Cecembia calidifontis: one gene and its partner. The main gene of each other region encodes a partner of the protein of the gene in region 2 in a complex. Links are inferred from orthologs where the notes say so. Each region holds a gene or a part of one and is shown on either strand. Other genes may lie near its edges.

Region 1 (8,242 bases), 410 kb from region 2 along the record:
ACCATGAACATGTCAACTATGATGATTTTGTCCAATACCTCCAAAAGAAAGTCCCAAAGAAAAAAGTAAGCGCTTTGAAAAAAATCAAAAACGAACAGCAAAAGAAGCCGTAACCGCAGTGTTGCCCTTACTGAACCTGCCCCCTGGAAGTGAAAAATCAGCAGTTGGGCTGATAAACTGCCTGGCCTCAAGCCGAAATAACGTATTTTCACGAAAAGGATAATCCAAATTTGCCGATAACCCGGATACTTTCATGCCATTATTCAGAATGACAGCATTTGGATCGGAATAATACTCTGCTCTACCTGCCAAGATAAATTTTTCCCAAATTGTTTTTTTGACCGACGCGGTTACTCCATACCATTGCCTGACGCCAACAAAAGTTACTTCCTGAACACCATAATCAGTACCAAGGGTAGCTCCCCAATTCTCATTTCCATACTGAATGTAAAAATTGTTAAAGAATCTCCAAGCTTGCACAGGATCCAGGCCTTCGTTGCCTACATAATTAGCATAATGGAGGACCAGGCCTTTATATGGCCTATGGTTAAGTCCAAAACCTAAACCAAGTCCCCGACTCCTGTCCTGTCTTTGGACATTCTGCCAACCGTTGGTAGCCCAAAGGACAAAATCCCAGTTGGGGTTGGACTCATACGAAAGCCTTGCTCCAGTTAAAAAATACGGGGAGTTTTCCGCCATAAGACTCCTGCTTAAATGCCAGCAATCCATCCCATACCAACTTTCAAACCCAATATGAGAAGGCATAATCCCTACATCCAACCAAACCTTTCTGTGAAGCTTCACTCCTACTGAGGCCTCATTTACAAATTGCGCCCAAGTTGGCTCATTTTGAAGGTTATATTGGGCATAATTTCCTGCCATCAATGCAAAACTGGACCGGATATTCTCATCCTCATAAGCTACTTTGAGTAAGGCAAGGTTAAAACTAAACTCGTTATGCCTTGCGAAATTATATAAGAAATCAGGTCTTCTGTTATCATCCGGCTGGTTGAAATCATAGGAATAATAGGATTCCAGGTAACCGGAAAAAATTAGATTATTAAACTCCTTTTGTTGAGAAAATACCCAAGTGGGGCATATAGAAAGAAAGAATACCAGCAAAAACCTCATTAAGAAATTTAAATAAAAAAGCCTGGATTCATATACCCAGGCCAGATTTTGTTACTTTCTTGTACGGAAGTTTTTATCGTACAATTCGATACTTTCTCTAATGATCCTAAAGGCTTCCTCTTTGCCTAAGAAGTCTTCTACTTTTACCTCTTTATTTTCAAGTTTTTTGTAATCCTCAAAAAACCTGTGGACTTCTTTCATAAGATGAGGAGGTAACTCATCAATGTCACTGATATAGTTCACAGATTGATCATCAGCTGCTACTGCTATTATTTTATCATCTGCTTCACCTCCATCTACCATTCGCATTACCCCAATTACTTTTGCCTTTACCAAGGTCATGGAAGGAATATCAATCTGCGAAATGATCAAAATATCCAAGGGGTCCTTGTCATCACAAAAGGTCTGGGGAATAAAACCATAATTCGCGGGGTAATGCACAGCAGAAAACAAAACCCTATCCAGCAGCAGCATACCTGTCTTCTTATCCAATTCATATTTTCCTTTGCTACCTTTTGGAATTTCAATGACTCCCATGACATATTCGGGAGCTTCTTTTCCTATTTGCACATCGTGCCATGGATTTATCATAATGAAAAACTTTTTAAAATTTAAATTTGGACGCAAATTACGCCCAAATCACCTTATTACAAAGTTTGACTGGGCTTTTTAAGTGCTGAACTGAAATTAAATAATGCCAAAAAATCGATTAGAAAACAGTACAAAACAGCCTTTTACGCCTTAAAAGAAATATTGATCAATTTCCATTTTTCCCAATTCTGCTTTTTGAAAGAGCCCTTCACAAGTGGTTATAAATAAGACTTAAAATAAAAAATTGAAAAACCCGAAAAAAACAACCAACTAAAAACTAAAAAAAAACTTCATAAATTCGGAATTATTTCGATATTTGAAGATGTATGCTCGGGCAATCCTGGCACTTGCTGAGAGTAAAAGCTAACCAACAAAAAACCTGATAAGCCACAATGTCGAATATCAAAGAAGAAAAAATCAAAGTTCTTTATATAGATGATGAAGAAATCAATCTTCAGGCATTCAAAACCACTTTCAAATATGATTTTGACGTTCAGCTGACTGCCTCAACCAAAGAAGCCCGACATATATTGAGTACCCAACCCGTCGATATCATCATTTCGGATCAAAGAATGCCATCTGAAACTGGCCTTGATTTTTTTACCTCTATCATGACGGAATATCCAGAACCTATCAGGATTCTTTTAAGTGCCTATTCAGATATCCAACTTGTACAAGAAGCCATCAACAAAGGAGTCATTTACCATTACCTGACAAAACCTTGGGATGAAGAGTACTTCAAGAACATCATCCGTAATGCTTTTGAAACTTACAGCTTGAGAAAGGAAGTCAAAAACCTTCAAAAAGAAATTCAAGGTCTCAAAAAAGATCTTGAAATCACATCGGAATAAGCATATCCCATTTTTCAGTTAAGAAATCAGGGGAAATAACCAGCCAAGTTTCTTAGTGCTAAATTGGTTTTTGATGCCATTATGTCAAAACAATGGAGATCGACCATTTCAATTTAGAGTGGCAAGCGAGATCAATATCTTGCAGCTAGTAACAATTGGAGTTCTTTGTGCGTCATTGCAAATTTCCTTGCCAAATAGGCATTGGTAAGGCTTCCCCTATAGGTATATACCCCTTTCATAAACCATTTATAATTGAAGATCATCTCTTCTGCCCCTCTCAAGTCAGCCATCTGAAGTAAAATAGGGGTAAAAATATTGCTCAAAGCAGCCGAAGCTGTCCTTGCCACTCTAGAGGCTATGTTGGGCACACAATAATGGATTACTCCATGTTTCACATAAGTCGGGTTTTCGTGGGAAGTCATTTCAGCAGTCTCTATACACCCTCCTTGGTCGATACTTACATCAATGATAATACTCCCTTCCATCATTGCAGCAACCATTTCCTCACTGACCACGATTTTATTTTTACCCTTTTCAGTCCTTAATGCTCCTATGACCACGTCTGCTTCTTTGAGAGCCTGGCCGAGTGTGTAATTATCAATGGTAGAGGTATAAACTTGCTGGCCTAAGAGCTGCTTGATCCTTCTGAGTTTATAGATATGGTTATCAAAAACTTTAATACTTGCCCCCAATCCTAAGGCTGTCCTCGCTGCATACTCAGCTACTGTTCCCGCACCCACTATTACCACCTCCGTAGGAGGGACACCGGTGATACCTCCCAATATCAGTCCCTTACCATCATTAACACTGCTCAGGTACTCGGCGGCTATAAGCATCACCGTACTCCCTGCAATTTCACTCATGGCCCTTACCACAGGCATACCGCCCACTTTATCTTCCAAATGCTCAAAAGCTACAGCAGTTATCCTTTTTCTGTTAAGCGCATGGATAAAATCAGCATGTTGTTTCCCCAATTGCAGCGCAGAAATCAAACATGATCCTGCACGCATATATTCAATTTCTTCGGTGGTGGGCGGCTCCACCTTTAAAATGACTTCTGCATCAAAAGCCTCTTTTGCCGAATACACCACTTTGGCACCTGCATCTGAGTAATCTTTGTCAGTAAACTTGGCAAGGAGACCCGCATTGGTTTCAACGACCACCTGTTGCCCATTATTTACCAAGAGCGCTACCGCTTCCGGCGTAAGAACCACTCTTTTTTCCTGAGCGGCAGTTTCCCTTGGTATTCCAATTACCAAAGAATTTTTTGCCGTTTTAACTTTTGCCGCTGCCTCTTTGGGATATAAACCTATGCTCTCTGTTAACTCAACCATCTATTTCGCTATTTAAGACCCTTTGTAAACTGATAATCCTTTCTCCTCGGTCGCCTATTTCAATCTTAATAAACACAAAATCTGAAGGGACATATTCCGGAATTTTCTCTGCCCATTCCAACCAACAGATATTCCCACTGTAGAAATACTCATCAATTCCAATTTCCAAGACTTCTTCAGGGTCTTCGATTCTGTAAAAGTCAAAATGGTAAAATACTTGACCTTTCGGGTTTCTGTATTCATTGACGATAGAAAATGTTGGGGAAGAAACCACATCTTCGATTCCAAAACATTTGGAAATTGCCTTAATCAATGTGGTTTTTCCAGCTCCCATCTGACCTTTGAAGACCCAGATTTTGTCTTTCCCACAAAATCTGATCACCTGCTCAGCTGTTTCTTCCAACTGATCTAAATTTTCACAATGGATAATTTTCAAACCCTTAACTATTCTTTGGGACTAAATGAGCTATTGGAATAATCATTTCCTCCAGAGACACCCCTCCATGTTGAAAGGTATCTTTGTAGTAATTTACATAATAATTGTAATTGTTTGGATATGCAAAGAAATAATCTTCTACGGCAAAAACATAACTCGTAGAAACATTAAATTTAGGCAGTTTGGCCTCTTCAGGTTTTAAGATCTCAAACACCTTCCCGCTTTCATAATTGAGATTTTTTCCCTGCTTGTACCTCAAATTGGTGGTTACAGTTTTATCGCCAATGATTTTGTAAGGCTTATGTACCCGCTTGGTCCCATGATCCGTAGTGACAATTACTTCTGCGCCTACATCATTGATTTTCTTAAATAATTCGAAAAGAGTGGAATGCTCAAACCAGCTTTTGGTCAAAGATCTATATGCAGACTCATTGGGAGCCAGCTCCCGGATCATTTTCATATCCGTACGGGCATGGGACATCATATCCACAAAATTGTAAACCAAAACGTTGAGGTCATTATTCAATAGGTTTTGGAACTGATCCAACACCAGCTTGCCTTGGTGTGCCTGTAGGATCTTATTGTAACTGAATTTGACATTCATCCTGTTCCTGTGCAGATTTTCCCCCAAAAACTCCTCCTCATTATTATTTTTCCCTTCATCCGAATCTTCCCCTTCCCACAGTTCTGGATGAAACCTAGCCATTTCTGAAGGCATCAATCCGCTAAAAAGCGCGTTCCTGGCATAGGCTGTAGTGGTAGGCAAAATACTGTAATAAGTACTTTCTTCCTCAATATTAAAATAAGTTGTAATCAAGGGTTTCAGTACCTCCCATTGGTCCAATCTAAGGTTATCAATCACCACAAAAAACAAGGGGTTTCCCTGGCGGATAGAAGGAAAAACCCTTTCTTTCATCAGTTTATGGGACAATATAGGGGCATCCGAACGGGAATCATTCAGCCAATTCAGGTAATTAGATTTAATAAATTTAGCAAAAAGGGAATTGGCCTCGGTTTTTTGGGTTTCCAAGACCTCCTGCATGCTTTTGTTTTCGGTTTTATCAATTTCGAGTTCCCAATATGTCAGCCTTTTATAAATATCCGTCCATTCCTGATGGCTTGAGGCATCATTGCAGGCCATGCTGATGTTCATAAAATCCTGACGGTAGGAAAGATTGGTCCGTTCAGAAATCAGCTGCTTGTTCTGAAGGATTTTTTTGACAGATAACAGTATCTGATTGGGGTTGATCGGCTTGATAAGGTAATCTGCAATTTGTCCCCCTATGGCGTCATCCATAATCTGCTCTTCCTCGCTTTTGGTGATCATGACCACCGGAATCTGGGGCTTTACCATTTTGATCTGCTGCAAAGTTTCCAAACCAGTCATCCCGGGCATCATTTCATCCAAAAAGATCACATCGAAATTCTGATCCTCCACCATATCGATTGCATCCAACCCACTGTTCACAGTAATAATGTCATAGCCTCTTTGTTGAAGAAAGAGAATATGGGGTTTTAGCAGGTCTATTTCGTCATCTGCCCAAAGGATTTTAGACTTTTGCATATAATGCCGTTTATTTCTTTTAAAATTATAATTACTTTTGGAACCAATCAAATGTCTGGGACATTGAAAAGTCGTAAAATTCTGAATGATCCTGTTTACGGATTTATAACTATCCCAAGTGAACTTATTTTTTCAATCATTGACCACCCTTACTTCCAAAGGTTACGTCGGATTAAGCAACTTGGTTTAACTGATTTCGTCTACCCCGGGGCACTCCATACCCGCTTCCATCATGCCATTGGTGCCATGCACCTCATGAGTATCACTTTGGATAACCTCCGCCATAAAGGCAATGAAATCTCAGATGAGGAATATGAGGCAGCTCTGATCGCTATTTTGTTGCATGATATTGGTCATGGGCCTTTTTCTCACGCCCTGGAATTTTCATTATTGCAAAATATCCCTCATGAGTCCATTTCTCTTTTGGTCATTGAGGAATTGAACAGAGAGTTTGACGGACAGCTGGATTTGGCAATTCAAATTTTCAAAGATCAGTATGAAAGAAAATTCTTTCATCAGTTGGTTTCCAGCCAATTGGATATTGACAGATTGGATTACCTTCAAAGGGACTGCTTTTTTACGGGAGTGTCTGAAGGAACCATCGGGGCAGACCGGATCATCAAAATGATGGATATCAAAAATGACCAATTGGTCGTAGAGGAGAAAGGACTGTACAGTATCGAAAACTTCCTCAGTGCCAGAAGGCTCATGTACTGGCAGGTTTATCTGCACAAAACCACCGTCTCTGCTGAAAAAATGCTCATCAACCTAATTACAAGGGCCAAAGAGATTCAGCAGACAAGGGGTAAGTTGAAAGCCACGGATGAGTTACTCCATTTTTTGGAAAATGACTTCAGGTTATATGACTTCAAAAACTCCCCTGATTTGTTAAAAATATTTCTAGGCCTGGATGATTATGATATATGGGGCGCAGTGAAATTGTGGAAAAATGAATCGGACTATATTTTAAGGAACATTTCAGAAATGTTCCTCAGAAGGAAGTTGTTTAAAATAACCCTAAGAAATGAAGAATTCGGTGAAGAAGAGCTTGAAGTTCTGAAAAAGAAAACCATGAAGAAGCTTGAAATTCCTTTGAATGATCTTCATTACTTTTTCACTCATGGATCAATAAGCAATTATGCCTATTTGACCAAAGAAAGAATATATATCCTGACCAAAAAAGGACAGATCATTGATGTTGCCCAGGCCGCAGACCTGCCAAATATCAAAGCTATGAGCAAAATAGTCAAGAAGCATTACGTATGCCAAGCCAAAAGTTTAATTTTGTAGCCAAATTCGAACATACCAATGGAATTTTCCTTAGACCAGATTGCAGCTCTCATCAACGGTAAAGTTGAAGGTGACGGAAGCCTCAAGGTCAACCGCCTGGATAAGATTCAGGAAGGCAAACCTGGAGGGATCGCGTTTCTTTCCAATGAAAAATACGAACAATTCATCTATCAAACCGAAGCTACAGCGGTGATCGTTTCAGAAAATTTTAAACCTTCAAGACCGCTGAAATGTAATCTCATCAGGGTAAAAAATGCCTATACGGGCTTTACCCAGCTCTTGGAAGCCTACTCCAATATGACCAAAATGGGCAAAGTGGGTGTGGAACAGCCCTCCTATTTTGACCCTTCAAGCGTACAGGGAGAGGCAGGATACAGAGGCGCCTTCTCCTATGTGGGAAAAAACTGCAAAATTGGAAATGGTGTAAAAATCCACCCTCATGCCTATGTAGGTGACAATGTTCGGATTGGTGATCATACAATCATCCATGCAGGAGTCAAAATTTGCAATGATACCGTCATTGGCAGCCACTGTGAAATCCATCCCGGAGCGGTCATTGGGTCTGATGGTTTTGGGTTTGCTCCACAAGAAGATGGCACTTATAAGACAATCCCCCAAATCGGCAATGTTATCATTGAAGACCATGTAAGCATAGGGGCCAATACCACGATAGACTGTGCTACTATGGGAAGTACCCTGATCAAAAAAGGAGCTAAAATAGACAATCTAGTACAGATAGCACATAATGTTATTATTGGAGAAAATACCGTAATTGCATCGCAAACAGGCATTTCAGGTTCTGCCGAAATCGGAAAAAACTGTGTAATTGCAGGACAGGTAGGCATCGTTGGTCATATAAAAATTGCGGATAAAACAACAGTTGGGGCAAAAACAGGAGTTTCCAAGAACATCAACGAGCCGGGAAAAACGCTTTTTGGTTTCGTGGGTTTTGACATCAAAGACTTCCTTAAATCCTATTCCATTTTCAAAAATCTTCCCAGTCTTCAGGACAGAATTAAAGAACTGGAAAAAAAACAATAACTTT
Region 2 (8,062 bases):
GGGGATTCCTGATCTCATGACTCATATTTGCCAAAAAGTCCTGTTTGGCTTTGGCCAATTTATCTGAGGCCATCTTAGCCTCTTCCAAACGTTCTCTATATGAATTGGCCTTTTTGACCTCATTCAAGATGCTATAAATAAATCCTACTGAACCTACCACACCGAAAAACACCATTACCGCCAAAATAGTAGAGACAGTATAAGTCAGGCTGTAAGCAGATTGGGTCTTATTTCTGTAAGTAGCCAAAAGATCACCCTGAAGGATAGAAATCAATCCCTGAATCTGGGAAAACACTTCTTTGTTCTTATTGATAAGCCTTTCCTCCAAGCTCACAAAATTTCTTTGGAGACGCTGCTCATCTTTGAACATCTCTGTCATATAAGCCTTTATTGCTTCCAGGGCATTCTCCGTAGATTCTGTATTGGATTTTCCCTGCACCGAAATAGACTGCAATTCTTCCAGGTTTTTGACCATGTCCAATAATTCCTCCTGAAATCCGTCAATTTCAATTGGTTTCATTTCTGACTCTGTCTCTTCTGAATTTTTTTGGGGCAATGAGATGTCCGCTAAAATATCCCTGTTCCTTATCCTGCCCAAAAACTGCATCTCACTCCGCTCCTGTTGCCTCTTGATTCTCCTTTCGATATTTCTTAAAGCTTCCTCACTAAAGGTCCTGCTTGTCAGGTTATACCTCACTTCTTCAAGCCCTGCATATACCACCATCAATTCACTGATATTTAAGCTTATTTTTTCATAATTCCCAAACTCAGTGGAATCTTCGGCATGGGATTTCAACCAATCTAAGCGCCTTTTGATGCTGTTCAGTGTTTCCTCCAAAACAGAATCCTTATCTGAAGTCCTTTCTGTTTTGGACATATCCAAAAGGTAGACATCTGCAAAAAGTCCATTTAGTTGCCTCAATTTTTCATTGGGTTCTGAAAGGTTCTCTACCGTATTCAATAGATTACGGATACTGTAAAAGGTGATGACACTGACAGAAACTACCAAAAAAGCCGACAAAATGAATCCGACGACTACCTTGTTACCTACCTGATATTTTTTGTTTCTTTTTAACAAATGGGGTCTATTTTATAAAAACAGGAGCAATTTCCATTCCAAACAGCCTTTTTCAGACCGTCCTTACATCCAAAAAAGGCATCCACTCCTCTGCATGCCTTTCTGCATATTCCGCAATAAAAAAACTTAAAGTGGGGCGGAATGGCTGCCTTCGGAGCCTTAAACCTGCCTGTTCCGGTGTTTTATCTCCCTTGTTGACATTGCAACGGTGACAGGCAGTGATCAAATTGGTCCAGTTGGTTTTTCCACCTTTGGACTTGGGAAGAATATGGTCTATGGTCAAATGTTTCCTGGATCCGCAATATTGGCATTCATGACCATCTCTTTTGAACAGATTGGCCCTATTGAGTAAAACGCCCTTATATGGAATGCTTTTATATTCATTGAGCCGGATGACCGCAGGATATTTGAACTCTTGATTGACAGTTCGGATAATGAGCGACTCATAATAACTCAGGCAGCTTACTTTTTCCAAAATGGACAAAACGAGCGCCTTCTGAACCGGTACTATGGCTACAGGAGAATGATCAAGATTTAGAACTAAAACACGTTTTTCCATAATCCCCTAATATAAAATCTTTGAGTGGAAAAACCTGTTGTTCAGCGGGATTGTTTTTAAAACCTCATACGGTCCAGTTCTCTTTTGATATCTTTGGATTTGATGTCCTCCCTCTTGTCATGGAGCTTCTTACCTCTTGCCAATGCAATTTCCATTTTTGCTAGGCCCTTATCGTTGATAAAAATCCTGACAGGAACTATCGAAAGACCCTTTTCTTCAAACTTGGACTCCAGTTTTTCCAGTTCCTTTTTGTTCAACAAAAGTTTCCTTTCCCTTACCGGGTCGTGGTTATAACTGGCAGCCATAGAATAAGGGGCAATATGCATCTGTTTCACGTACAAATCACCCCTTTTGAAATAACAATATGCCTCAGTAAGGGATACCTTCCCTTCCCTCACCGACTTGATTTCGGTTCCCCGGAGTACAATTCCGGCAATAAAAGTATCCAGAAACTCAAATTCAAAACTTGCCTTCTTGTTCCTGATATTGATGATTTTATCAAATTTCTTTTTGTCCTGTCCCATTGATTTTAACGCAATTCTATCTTTAACTTCAGAAAAGGCCTATAACTAACCTTTTGATATCAAAGCCCTTCAGCCCTATTCAAATGAATTCACAAACCTGTTCTCTTCAAAAAAAAAACGGCACACTAAACTCCTTTAGGAACCATTTCTAATTTTGCCCGCCTCTTAATTTATGCCTATCGACCTCCAAATTTAATCTTCTTATTGATGGTTCAATATCTCCGACTCATCATGTCACGTCCTGATTTTACTTGACACTTTTTTCTTTGTTTTTTCTTTTATTTTCAATCCTCTTAAATGCCCTAGAGCCCAAGTAAGGAGACCTGTCAAGGCCGGAGCGAAGCGACGTTTATATAGCCTTGACAGGTCTCTGTCTTGGGCTACTTTTGCGTTTGAGAGATGAAAACACTGTTAGTCCCTCATGTACCTCAATCGGCTTCTTCATATTTAATGAACAATGTGGCCTCTTTTCATTGTAGGCCCATACTCCATGCCTTACTGCTGCAAACGCTTCTTTGAGATTCTTAAACCTGTCCCCAAGTTTATATTCAATCTTCAGAATCCCGTTAACCCGCTCTGCCATTGCATTATCATAGCAATTCCCTGCTTCTCCCATACTGGACTTTATACCTTCCTTTTCCAGTAATTCAGTATAAATCTTACTGCAATACTGAAAGCCCCTATCTGAGTGATGAACAATGCCTTCTGTTGACGGACATTGTTCTATCGCCATTTTTAAGGCTTCTACAGCACATTTTGACTCAAGCGTATTCCCCAAATACCATCCTACTATCTTCCTGCTGTATGCATCGGTAATAAGATACAGGTACCTGAAGGAATCCCCGACACGGATATAGGTTATGTCCGAAACCCAGGCCTGATGGGCAGTGGTCCAGACATTGCCATTGAACAGATCCTCATATTTACTGTAGCGCATAAATGACTGCGTTGTAACAACATACTTCCTCTTGCGCTTGACCAGCAAGCCTTCAGAACGCAACAACTCAAAGAGCCTGTCCCTTCCTATGCTGATCTCCAACCTCACCGCATCTTCTCTGATCAACTCCTGAAGCTTTCTTGTGCCCATCATCGGATGCGTCCTCCGGTAATCCCGGACAAGCTCCAATACCAGGTCGTATTGCGCTTCCTCCTTCAACTTGGAGTCCATCCAACCATAATATGCTGACCTACTGTAACCAAAGTAAGTACAACCGGACTTAACGCTCACTTCTTCAGGCCTTTTTGAAACAGTCCGTTGCCAAAGTTTTTTTTTAAATCCGTCTTGTATTCATCATTTGCAACATCTATCAGCGTCTCAAGCATCTTGTTGGCAACTATCGAATCGGCCAAGGCAAGTTTTAACCTCTTGTTCTCCTCTTCCAGTTCCTTAAGTCTTCTCTTCTCATCCATAGTCTCTATTCTAACCCTTTTGTTCAACAAATGATCCCTGCCAAAGGACCTGACCCACCTCTGGATCGTCTCCGCTCCTCTAATATCATACTTCTTTTGAAGATAAGAATAGGAACTTCCATTTTCCAGCTCCTCTACTACTTGCTTCTTGAAGCTAATACTGTACCTGTTAAATTCCCGAACCGTTTTTGTCATTTTTTTCCTGTTTTTAGTTTGACTTAATCTGTCAAGCTATTTCAGGACGTGACATCACTTTCCGAAACCTGCCTTCCGAAATCCCACTTCTTTCATCTCAAAACCTCATCCTTGCCTCCGGCACCACGTCCAAGCCGGAGAATTCCCCTTTTAGGAATTTAAAATGTGCTGCCATGGCAATCATGGCCGCATTATCGGTACAATATTCGAATTTGGGAACATAAAGGTTCCATCCTGATTTTTTACTTTCCTTTTGAAGGGCTTCCCTTAGCCCTGAATTGGCGGAAACACCACCTGCTATCGCAATCTCCTTAATCTTATGTGATTTCGCCGCCTTCTTCAACTTTTGAAGCAACATTTTGATCAATGTGAACTGCACCGAAGCACAAATATCCGCAAGATTGTCCTGAATAAAATCAGGATGCTTTTTTATCTGATCCCGAAGAAAGTACAGGACTGCCGTTTTGATTCCGGAAAAAGAAAAGTCCAGATCCGGAATATCTGAAACAGGGAATTCAAAGGCTTTTGGATTGCCTTCTTTTGCATATTTATCTATCAGGGGTCCTCCGGGATAAGGCAGGCCGAGCAACTTGGCAGTCTTATCAAAAGCCTCTCCGACAGCATCATCGGTTGTTTCCCCAATGATCTCCATGTCCAGGTAATCCTTTACCAAAACCAATTGGGTATGGCCCCCGCTCACCGTCAAACAAATAAATGGAAACCGGGGCTTAGGGTCCTCAATAAAATGCGCCAGGATATGGGCCTGCATATGATTGACCTCAATCAATGGGATGCCCAAGGCGTAAGCAAAAGATTTGGCGAAAGAGACACCTACCATCAAAGATCCCATCAGTCCGGGGCCTTTTGTAAATGCAACGGCCGAAAGGTCTTTTTTTGATAGGCCGGAGGTTTTCATTGCCTCAGCCACTACAGGAATAAGGTGTTGTTGGTGGGCTCTTGAAGCCAACTCAGGAACAACTCCCCCATATTTTTCGTGTACTGATTGCGTGGCGATTATATTATTGAGTACTTTGCCATCAGAAATTACCGATGCTGACGTTTCATCACAAGATGACTCTATTGCCAGTATATTGATCTTCATTGCGCTTATTCCTTGGAAAAGAACCCGAAAGTTACGGAAATTTTACTGAAAGCCTTAAGGCTGACCTTTAGGCTGCTGCTTTTCCTTGTTTTTGGTGTTTTGCTTATTGCTATTTCACTACAGATACCAGCAGTCCAAACAAAAATTATAGGTTGGCTGACTACCTACATTACCGACAATACAGGGTTTAATACAAGTATTTCTAAAGTCAGAATCCGCTGGTGGGATGCGGTGTCACTAAAAGACGTCATTATTTATGACCACCAGGATAGCCTCATGGTAGATCTGGAGGAAGTTTATATTGATTTTTCCTTGCAGGGCTTGTTGGACAGGTCTAACCCAGCCTTGGATCAAATTAAAATGGAGAAAGGTTACGTCCGACTTATTTCCCATGACGATGACTACCAGATGAATATTGCCGAATTTTTCAGCAGGTTCAACGAAATACTTCCCGGAAAAAAAGATCCTACACAACCTTCAGGAAAATTCAATATCAACAATATTTTCTTCAAGGAAACCTCTTTGGACATCATCAATTATGTCACAGCCCCTGTCACTTCAGGCTTTGATTACACCAACCTAAGATTTCGCGAACTGATTGCCGATGTGGACGGCTTTTATTCCAAAGGACCTGAAATAGGAATGAAAGTAAATTATCTGAGGGGGGTAGAATCAACCTCAGGAATGGTTTTTCAGCAACTTAAGACTGATTTTACCTACACGCCTAATTCCATGGAGTTCAGTGACCTCTTTCTGCGCTCCAATAAAACAGAAATCAAAAACTACCTGAGATTTGATTTTGACTCCATCCGCTCCTTAAATAACTTTAACAAGGAGGTACGGATTACTGCAAGACTGGATGAAACTGCTCTTGATATCCAGGATTTAAGGTATTTTTCAGAGGAGCTGCCTAATATCGAAGACAGGATATTCTTAAGTGGAGAGGTTATAGGTACTGTTTCGGATTTTTCTTCCGAGCAGCTGCTCATCCGGTTTGGGCTAAGGAGTGCGCTTTTTGGAAAATTCAGAATAGAGGGCTTACCCTACATCAATGAGACTTTTTTCCAGATGTCCCTAATGAACTCCGTGCTTAACAGCAATGACCTCGCACCTTACATTTCAGATGAAGCCAGAAAAGAGATCAATAAATTCAGGGACATCCGATTTGACACCGATTTTTCAGGCTATCTGCATATATTTACAGCCAATGGCAACTTCCGGACAGGTATAGGAAATATGATCGGAAGGTTACATTACAGATCAGAAAACGGTGAACCTACCTACACCGGAAGGGTCGAACTCAGAAATTTGGACATAGGAGTCTTATTGGAAGACAGGCAGAGGTTTCAAAAAGTCAACCTGACAGGAAATATAAGAGGCAGGGGCCTCTCCATACAAAATGCCCTATTGGAAATCGATGCGGACATTAAAACTGCCGGGGTAAATGGTTACAATTATGTCAACATCAAAACAAATGCGACTTATGGTAAGGATTTGTTCCGTGGAAAACTGGTTGTCAATGACCCTAACCTAAAAGGAGAAATCAGAGGTGTCCTTGATGTAAGGGATGGGAAAGATTCCATCCGGTTGAATGTGGAATTGGACACCGCATTTCTCAAAAATCTTGGGTTTATGGAGCGTGAAACCTTCGTAAGTGGAAAAGTTGACATGGACACCAAGGGAATCACTTTGGATGATATCGAAGGAATAGCGAGATTCAGTGACATCAACCTTAGCTATGAAGGAAGAAATCTCTATATTGACAATTTTTTCTTTCAGTCTCTTTTTACTGACGATTCCCGCTTGATTTCCCTGAATTCAGACCTTTTGGTAGCTGGCATATCCGGGAAATTCAAGGTGAATGAACTTGTCAATGACGTTCAAACTTTAGGAAAGGAATATTTTGCGCTTTTGACCAATTCGGAAAAACCCGTTTCAAGAAAAAAAATAGCGAAACCAGAACCCTACAATATTGATATTAACCTGAATTTCATAGACATCAACCCGATCATCAATTTATTTGAACCCAAAGCTTCCATTTCCAAAAACACGCTAATTGAAGGAGCTTTTTACCAAACGCCGGACAATACAATACTTAACTTTTTTTCGAGTATAGATACCATTTATTACAACGGCAACTTCTTATATAATACCAATCTGGACTTTAACACTTCCAAGCTAAATGTGAGTGATGAAGTCCTGGCATCTTTTTATGTGTTCTCAAAAAAACAGATGTTAAGCTCTGGACTTACCTTCAACAATCTTGCCATGGAAGCCATTTGGGATGAGTCAAACATTGACCTCACTTACAGGCAAGATCAGCTTGAGACCGGGAGTTTTGTGCGTGTAAAAAGTGAAATTACCATTTATCCGGACCATACCACCATTGTTTTTGATCCTTCTGAGCTTAAAGTCCTTGATAAAACTTGGCGTTTTGCCAATAACAATCAGATCTATATAACCGGTAAAACATTCCTTTTTGACAATATCAAATTATTCAACGAAAATCAATTCATCTCTTTCAACGGAACCATTTCACCCGATCCAAAAGACATCCTTTCCCTACAGATCAACGAACTGAATCTGGACTTTTTCAATACCCTAAGCACCAAAGAATTTGAAGGTTATGCCAACGGGCAATTTGGATTGAGCAATTTTTATGAAAATATCGGCGTCAATGGACAGCTCAAAATAGAGGAGATGTATATCAACAAATTCCTTGTAGGTGATATCGATGCAGCCACCTATTTTTCTGACAGGTTGATCCACCTTGACCTGACCAATACTAGAGAAGATAAAAAAGTAATCACTGTAAATGGTTATTTGGGAAGTGATGATGATGAACTTGCACTCAAGGCCAGCTTAAATGACACCGATCTTTCGGTCTTAGAACCCTTCCTTTCGGATTATCTGACCAGATTAGGGGGTACAGTTTCAGGTGAGTTGATCATTGAAGGAACCATAAATTTTCCTGTGGTCTTGGGTACCGGAAGGCTGAATGGAGGCACTGTATTGATCAATTACCTCAATACTTTCTATACGGTCAACGGCAATGTAATTTTTAATCCCAATGAAATAAGCTTCAGAGAACTACAATTACGTGATGTGAATGGTAATATTGCCAGAATGCGGGGCGGTATTTCCCATGATTACTTCTCCGACTTTATCCTCGATATCAGTTCCAACCTGGAAAA

The links.
Region 1: the proteins of tsaD (region 2) and tsaE are in contact, whole or in part, in a crystal structure (PDB 6N9A), measured with the Thermotoga maritima proteins. The link is inferred for Cecembia calidifontis from one-to-one orthologs. Residues at the interface, in WP_004082750.1 of Thermotoga maritima: Cys10, Asp11, Arg49, His50, Leu82, Gly84, Gly135, Gly136, Glu154, Thr155, Leu156, Asp157, Asp158, Ser159, Glu162, Asp165, Lys166, Arg169, Leu170, Tyr175, Lys213, Thr214, Leu217, Tyr218, Gln221, Arg222, Asn324; in WP_004082108.1 of Thermotoga maritima: Leu37, Gly38, Lys46, Lys57, Val59, Lys60, Ser61, Thr63, Phe64, Thr65, Leu66, Met67, Val69, Pro71, Tyr82, Arg83, Leu84, Asp86, Asp88, Phe89, Asp93, Ile128, Asp130, Glu131, Arg134.

The regions. Positions count from the first base shown.
Region 1 is NZ_SGXG01000001.1:2,460,576-2,468,817, reverse strand. What follows is about bases 2,622-5,569. They hold tsaE (tRNA (adenosine(37)-N6)-threonylcarbamoyltransferase complex ATPase subunit type 1 TsaE), read right to left. Parts: upstream 4,344-5,569; coding sequence 3,900-4,343; downstream 2,622-3,899. Other genes in these bases: porX (T9SS response regulator signal transducer PorX), read right to left, coding at 4,348-5,569; BC751_RS10705 (alanine dehydrogenase), read right to left, coding at 2,705-3,907. In the rest of the region: BC751_RS10725 (hypothetical protein), read left to right, coding at 1-113; BC751_RS10720 (outer membrane beta-barrel protein), read right to left, coding at 85-1,131; BC751_RS10715 (inorganic diphosphatase), read right to left, coding at 1,183-1,722; BC751_RS10710 (response regulator), read left to right, coding at 2,115-2,573; more of porX, read right to left, coding at 5,570-5,907; BC751_RS10690 (HD domain-containing protein), read left to right, coding at 5,959-7,197; lpxD (UDP-3-O-(3-hydroxymyristoyl)glucosamine N-acyltransferase), read left to right, coding at 7,216-8,238. UniProt on the Escherichia coli protein: Required for the formation of a threonylcarbamoyl group on adenosine at position 37 (t(6)A37) in tRNAs that read codons beginning with adenine.
Region 2 is NZ_SGXG01000001.1:2,046,326-2,054,387, reverse strand. Bases 2,867-5,634 are described here. They hold tsaD (tRNA (adenosine(37)-N6)-threonylcarbamoyltransferase complex transferase subunit TsaD), read right to left. Parts: upstream 4,869-5,634; coding sequence 3,864-4,868; downstream 2,867-3,863. Other genes in these bases: BC751_RS08955 (translocation/assembly module TamB domain-containing protein), read left to right, coding at 4,881-5,634; BC751_RS08965 (transposase), read right to left, coding at 3,386-3,766; BC751_RS08970 (IS3 family transposase), read right to left, coding at 2,867-3,389. In the rest of the region: BC751_RS08985 (hybrid sensor histidine kinase/response regulator), read right to left, coding at 1-1,078; BC751_RS08980 (HNH endonuclease), read right to left, coding at 1,131-1,637; smpB (SsrA-binding protein), read right to left, coding at 1,694-2,161; more of BC751_RS08970, read right to left, coding at 2,511-2,866; more of BC751_RS08955, read left to right, coding at 5,635-8,062.